Regions from separate parts of the Clostridium thermosuccinogenes genome, predicted to be linked through region 2. Evidence: riboswitches for the same ligand, from Rfam matches in the RefSeq annotation. Region 2 holds a riboswitch; the other holds the start of a gene.
The links. A riboswitch is a leader RNA that binds a small molecule or an ion and turns the genes downstream of it on or off. The one in region 2 is predicted to bind thiamine pyrophosphate.
Positions count from the first base shown of each region.

Region 1: linked by a shared signal. The riboswitch ahead of thiE (thiamine phosphate synthase) and the one ahead of thiT (energy-coupled thiamine transporter ThiT) in region 2 are both predicted to bind thiamine pyrophosphate.

Region 1 covers NZ_CP021850.1:411,781-415,421, forward strand. The annotation lists gene CDO33_RS01870 (dipeptide ABC transporter ATP-binding protein) at 1-380, shown strand, start outside; gene CDO33_RS01875 (O-acetyl-ADP-ribose deacetylase) at 620-1,138, shown strand; gene CDO33_RS01880 (nucleoside triphosphate pyrophosphohydrolase) at 1,135-1,455, shown strand; TPP riboswitch at 1,768-1,876, shown strand; gene thiE (thiamine phosphate synthase) at 2,044-2,685, shown strand; gene thiD (bifunctional hydroxymethylpyrimidine kinase/phosphomethylpyrimidine kinase) at 3,016-3,641, shown strand, end outside.
Region 2 covers NZ_CP021850.1:2,419,783-2,423,423, forward strand. The annotation lists gene CDO33_RS10545 (hypothetical protein) at 1-877, opposite strand, end outside; gene thiT (energy-coupled thiamine transporter ThiT) at 1,084-1,722, opposite strand; TPP riboswitch at 1,798-1,900, opposite strand; gene CDO33_RS10555 (sugar phosphate isomerase/epimerase family protein) at 2,048-2,818, opposite strand; gene CDO33_RS10560 (type I glutamate--ammonia ligase) at 2,966-3,641, opposite strand, start outside.

The DNA of each region.
Region 1 (3,641 bases), 2.0 Mb from region 2:
ATGAAATGATACAGCAGGTGGGCTTGACCTCCAAGCATTTGGAGAGGTATCCCTTTCAATTGAGCGGAGGTCAGAGACAAAGAGTAGCCATCGCCGCCGCTCTTATTGTGAATCCCAAACTGGTGATTCTGGATGAGCCGGTATCATCGCTGGATGTTACCATTCAGGCACAAATACTGCGTTTGCTAAAAGAATTGCAGAAAAAGTATAATTTGACCTATGTGTTTATTTCCCATGATTTAAATGTTGTCTTTCAGATTTGCAACCGGGTTTGTGTAATATATCAGGGTGAAATTGTAGAGATGAAGGAAGTCAGGGAGTTGTTTTACCAGCCTCAGCATGAATATACAAAAGAACTTCTTAAATCTGCAATGCTATAAAAAACGGGCAAAATACAAGTTGCCAAACACACCTTTTGCCAGGAAGGGTATCCTGTGAATAACATTATGCAACAAGCTTGTGGGAATTTCATCGATGAAGTATTAGATTTTTTGCGGAAGCGAATCAAGAAAGATCGATGAAATTGAAAAAACTTAAAGTCATATGCAGGTAAGCGCTAAGGCGTTTTATTTTGTAGGAAATTGTTGTATAATAAATGCAAACAAGAAGGGGAATGGCAATGGAACGCATTGGCATAATTCAGGGAGATATAACAAAAATTGAGGTTGATGCTATTGTAAATGCAGCAAACAACACGCTTCTTGGTGGCGGTGGAGTGGATGGTGCCATTCACAGAGCTGCCGGTCCGGAGCTTTTGAAGGAATGCCGCAAATTGAACGGCTGTGAGACCGGAAAGGCGAAGATCACCAAGGGATACAAGCTGCCTGCCAAATATGTGATCCATACTGTAGGGCCAATCTGGCATGGTGGAAACAATAATGAAGATCAGCTGTTAGCCTCCTGCTACCGCAATTCTTTGCAGCTGGCGGTGGAAAACGGAATAAGAACCATTGCGTTTCCGTCAATAAGCACGGGTGCTTATAGGTTCCCGGTAAGGCGTGCCGCAAGGATTGCCATGCAGGAGATATCCGGATTTCTGGAGGAGAACGGCAGTATAGACAAAGTGTTCATGGTGTGCTTTGATGAGGGAACAATGGAGGCTTATATAGAGGCTTTTAGGGAGATCAGGGAAAAATGAATGCAACCAAATATAACAAACTGGTGAGAGACAGAATTCCGGAGATAATTGAAAAGAACGGCAAGAAGGCAATTGTTGAAGAGCTTGAGCCTCAAGCCTATAAGAAATACCTGGATCAGAAGCTGGAGGAAGAACTTAAAGAATATTTTGAGGCAGACAGTGTGGATGAATTGGCTGATCTGGTGGAAGTTGTTTATGCCATATTGAAATATAAAGGCGTTGATACTAAGGATTTTGAAAATATACGCAAGAAAAAGGCTGAGGAACGGGGAGCGTTTGATAAGAGGCTTCTGCTCAAGGAAGTTGTAGAGGAGTAGAGTGCATGGAGTGGAAAACGAAGTAAGGTATGCTTCCGGCCTTGCCTGCATTGCCGAAGATTTATTTTGTGAAAGCATTCTGTGATGCTTCCGAGCCGGAAAAACTATATCCTTCAGTGCAGTATCCTTTTGTAGACATATGAAGCAACAGGAGATTTATTGATTTTACTTGCAATAAGTATGGAGTCCTTTAAATAGATAAATAAAACTTCTGCTATTTTCTTCCCCCTCCTTGCTGATTATCATAGTATTTTATCAAACAATGAGTGAATACCAAGGTTGATTTTTTGCCATATTGTAGTATAATTACAGATAAATACAAAGGGGAGCTTGCTGAAGCAGGCTGAGAGTAAGCTGTGTTGCTTAGACCCGTAACCTGATTTGGGTAATGCCAACGTAGGGATATATTTAGCGGAAATTACTGCATATATGCTTTTGTTGGCGTATGTGCAGTTTTTTTATGCTGTTGACAGACTACCAGTTTGTATTTGCGAAAGGAGATGCCATGATAAAAAATTGTGTTGAAAATGTTCGAAGCAAAACGCCTCTTATTCACAATATCACCAACTATGCAGAAAGGAGCAAAGTATGAAACTCGATAAGAAAGATTTACTTTTATATGCTGTCACCGACAGATCCTGGCTGGACGGTGAAACTCTTGAAAGTGCGGTGGAAAAGGCACTAAAGGGCGGTGCAACCTTTATGCAGATCAGAGAGAAAGAATTGGATGCCGAAAAATTCCTCGAGGAAGCAAAAAAGATTAAAGAACTGTGTAAGAAATATCATGTGCCTTTTGTTGTCAATGATAACGTAGATATTGCCATAGCAGTGGATGCCGATGGAGTTCATGTGGGGCAGAATGATATGGAGGCCGGCAATGTGCGGGAACTGATAGGCAGGGACAAGATTCTCGGAGTGTCGGTACAGACGGTGGAACAGGCGGTATTGGCAGAAAAAAGAGGAGCTGATTACTTGGGGGTTGGAGCAGTATTTCCTACCGGTTCCAAGGCGGACGCAGATTATGTAAGCCGTGATACCCTGAAAGAAATCTATGAAGCCGTAAATATCCCTGTTGTAGCTATAGGAGGTATAAACCGGGAAAACATAATGGAATTGTCGGGATCCGGAATATGCGGAGTTGCCGTAATCAGCGCAATCTTTGCACAGACTGATATTGAGAAGGCTGCGGCTGAATTAAAAAAACTAAGCGAAAAAATAGTGAAGGCATGATTTAAGGCAGAACCATATTGGATTTTATAACGAGGCTAAAGATGTCCCCCACCTCTCAAAGGTGGCGGGTACCTAATTTTACAACAGACGGTGAGTTGAAATCTCCCGCCTCGTTGAAACGATGCGTTGAAATTGCTACGCAATTTCTTCCGTTGTTTTAACAATTGGATTTTGAGGATGCATTGCATGACGATCCGCATAACAGAAGGTGCTTGGCCCGGGACAATTGGATATATGGTGCTTACAGCAAGACAGCTTGTATGGGATTATGAGGAGCAATGCAAAAATTAATACTAAGCAAACTAAATACACAGTGGAGTGGAGAATAAGATGAAAACAGCATTAACAATCGCAGGGAGCGATTCCGGCGGAGGAGCCGGAATCCAGGCGGATATCAAGACAATGACCGCAAATGGTGTATATGCCATGAGTGCGATTACTGCACTTACTGCACAGAATACAACCGGTGTCACAGGAATCATGGAGGTCACTCCGGAATTTTTAGGCCAGCAGTTGGACTGTATTTTCACCGACATCTATCCGGATGCGGTAAAGGTTGGCATGGTTGCATCGGCCGGACTGATTGAGACCATATCAGAAAAGCTGAAATTCTACAATGCGAAGAACATTGTCGTGGATCCGGTAATGATTTCCACAAGCGGTTCCAAGCTTCTTCGGGATGACGCAATAGAGACCTTGAAAAGCAGACTGTTTCCCCAGGCACTTCTATTGACGCCCAATATTCCGGAAGCGTCCGTATTATCAGGAGTACCCATCGAAAATGAAGAGGATATGATCAAAGCAGCGGAAATCATCAGCAGACAATACGGATGTGCCGTTCTTTGCAAGGGAGGGCATAGTGCAAGCAATGCCAATGATTTATTGTATCAGAATAATAAATACAGGTGGTTCACCGGAGAGAAAATCAACACTAAAAATACTCACGGAACCGGATG
Region 2 (3,641 bases):
TTCCCGGGGCTGTGTGCCGCAGTTGTCCAAACTGTACCAACCCCTCGTAATTCGCCGCAAGATAGTCTGCAATACTGGCTTTAAGCTTCTCAGGCATCGGGAAACCTATCGAAACCGCATAACAGCTACCCCAAACGTCTGTCTGCTTACAATCGACTGTAGCTGCATTAAACATTCCATCGTCATTTTTAAACATGTCAACCAGTACATTTTCTATCTTTTTAGCAGCCTTGACTGACACATCCGAAGGAAGATTAAACTTGCTCTGCCATTTAGCCATAATTCTGTATGCACGCCAGAGGAGAAGCGATTCTTTCATAAGCGAACCGGTCTTTTGTATGCAGTCTGTAAAACCATAAGGGGAATGCGGACATTGTGGATCATTCCAAATCAAACCGTTTTCATCCTTGGGAAGAGAATCAAGAGCGGTCATAATTACTTTTTCCCATTTGACAAACAATTCCTTTGCACCCTCAGGCTCCATCCGGTTTAATGCACAATCCATGGCAATGACAATAAACGAGTTATTATCAAGATTTTCCATACCTTGAGGCATGTCACCGGCGGCATATGCTGTGGTGCCGTTGGCATAAACGCGGTCCGGAAGCCAGCAATCACCTTCACGTGCATGTTCCAGCAGATATTCGTTACATGCCAGAATATCTTCAAGCGGGATATATTCTCCCGCATACTCAATCATGTAAGTATAATCCCGTGTCCACAATGCGTTGTAATTCTTTAAACCATCCGGGGTGTATAGGGTAATGCCAGTTGTTGAAAGGATTTTGCACCCTTCAATTTCCTGCTTGGCCCATCGTTCAACTAAAGCAAGAGCTTTCTCAGGCTGATCTCTATATGCATACTTTAACCTATCCAAAATTACTCCCCCAAAAGCTTATTAAAAAATGCCCACAGGCTCACTGCAAATTGCGGTAGTTTCCTCAATGCTTAAGTGATTTTACGTTTTTATTTAGATTTTCAATGATAAAAACGTCTTTTCATATTATATCACAGTTAAAGCGCTGGCGCATCAAATCAGCTTAAATATATTATTTATCAGCTTAAGCCCAATTTCCCTCAATATTAAGCTGTCGCTTCTTTCCTTATTCGGTTTATGGCAGCCTTTAAGCTCGGTATAAGCAGTAATCCAATGCAAATCAGTGTATCCGGAAGCATATATGACAAATTATATGTCAGAGAATAAAGCCATACACTCTGGCCTTCCGGAGCAAACTCTCCAAAGAAAATTACTCCGGTGAGAAAGTGACTAATAAATCTTGCTGTTCCTCCCACAGCGGCTCCCAGGTAAATGTTCCTTTTAAACAGGCCTGCCAAACCCAACACAGCAAATGCTATCGGATAATCCAGCAGCATCTGCGCCCAATGAACTACATAGGCACCCTGAACCAGCTGAAGTATACCATAAACCAGTCCGGCGAGAATACCAGCTCTGGGGCCATATATGTATGAAAAAACAAAGATTGGAAGCATACTGGCTATGGTAATAGTTCCACCTGTCGGCAACTCAAAGAGCTTTATGTAAGAAAGAAGAAATGCGGCCGCTACTGCTACGGCTCCATACGCCAGCGTTTTCGTGTTATATGCCGTTCTTTTGCTGATTACAACAAGTATTATCGCAAGGGCTGCGAGAGTAACAATTGTTGCAATGGACTTTGCATTGAGAAGTTCTAAAATCTCTTCCTGAATAACAATTTTGAACATAAACTTTTCACTCCTTTAAATATTTTTTACTGAAACTAAAAATCGCTTACCCCATAGGTAAGCGACAAAATTCAAAAAAAAACAGTTCAGCTTCCCTACGGTGGTACTAACCACATCAGGTTCAAAGGGTTAAGATGCATGCATCTTTCTCAGCCTTGCGGCACCCCTAGCGAAATTATTTAGTTTTCGTATAGATTATACTATCATCTTATTCTCTTGTAAAGCATATTGAGGGAATAAGCAAATACCATTAACAATTTTTAAGCCTTATAACACGATTCGATTGATCCGAACAGGTTACGGTACAACAGGCTATTTCATTTGTCTATTGCAAACCCATCTTTTTCAGGTTTTCTAAGCTGATGGCCAGGCTTTCAAAAGGATCCCTCTGGCATACATCCTGCTCCACAATGTACCATTTGATTCCGATTTCCCTGCAGGCATCAAGAATTGCAGGCCAGTTCAGGTTTCCCTCGCCAACTTCGGCCATTATCCTTCCCTTCTTAATATCCATTACCATGTCCTTCAAGTGAACTATATCCATTCGGCCTTTCATCTTTCTGATCCAGGCTGCAGGATCAGAACCACCGCTCTGTACCCAGTAAGTATCTATTTCTGCATTGAAAGCGCTTTTATCGCTCTCTTCGAAGATTATATCCAGCCCAATTTTGCCGTCAAATTTTATAAACTCAAAATCATGATTGTGATATACAAAGGATAAACCTGCTTCCTGAAGCTTTTTTGCTATTACAGAAGCCTCTTTTGCAAACCGGATAAATCCTTCCTTTGAAGAGCGGTATTCTTCCGGCATCGAACCCAATCCAACATACTTGCAGTTCCAAAGCTTGTGATCTGCTATGACACCTTCGATATCATCCTTCAAGCGTTGATAACCTATGTGGGTTGCACATATCTCCAGTCCATTGTCATCGGCGATTTTTTTCAGCTGATCAGGAGCAATCGGACCCATTCCTGACACCTGTACAGCTTCATAGCCTATTTCTTTTACCTTTTTAAAGGTTTTAGCTATATCTTCAGGGGTTCTGCAAAAATCCCTTAAAGTATACAACTGGGCTGCTATATTTGACTTTGCCATTGTTACATTCCTCCTGAACCTAAATTACTTACTTTTACTTTATCGCATATTAAACCCCTGTTCATTGCTTTTATTGCTTCAAATATAGCTTTTGTTGACAAGATTAAGGCTATACCCGCCAATTCTCAATTTTTCCTGCTTGCGACGCTATGGCTCAATATCCAGTATGTTTCTCTTATACTCCGTATACAGCTTTTTAAGCTCTCGTATCTTCTCAGCCATCTCCAACTGCAACCGGGACACTTCATCATAATTTCCAGCATCCATGTTCTTCCTTATCTCAGCGAACAAGGAATCCTCCCTCAGAGAGCTCTTCATAAGGTAATGCCTGAGATTATTTATCCTGGTCCAGATTTCTTCATCATAATCATTAAATTCTCTGCCTTTATGAAGCTTTACGCAGCTTCTTACCAGCTCGGCATTTTCGTTTATTATTCGCTCACACAGTTCCATCGTCCACTGGATTCTGGCAGCCTTGACATAAGACTCCAGTATGTCTTTTTCAAACACTCCTCCTTGCTCCAATACGGCAGCTTTATCTGCGTATTTTTGCAGATTGCAGAGGTTTTCCCACACTGTAGCGGGAGGCACCCCAAACAGCCTGTTCCTCTCCTCCTCAGTATAGTGTTCGAATACATCCTCTTCACTTCTGTAGGCTCTATCGGTTTCAAGATAATCGCTGTGTTCTCCCGGCTCTTTGGTAAATTCCTTTTCCAGCTCTTTAGACGTTTTGCCTGAGGATACCGCGTATCTGATCCCATCCAGCATGGCCTGGTAAATTGCCGCCAATGCCAGATATGTATTGGTATGAGGATTAGGCGAC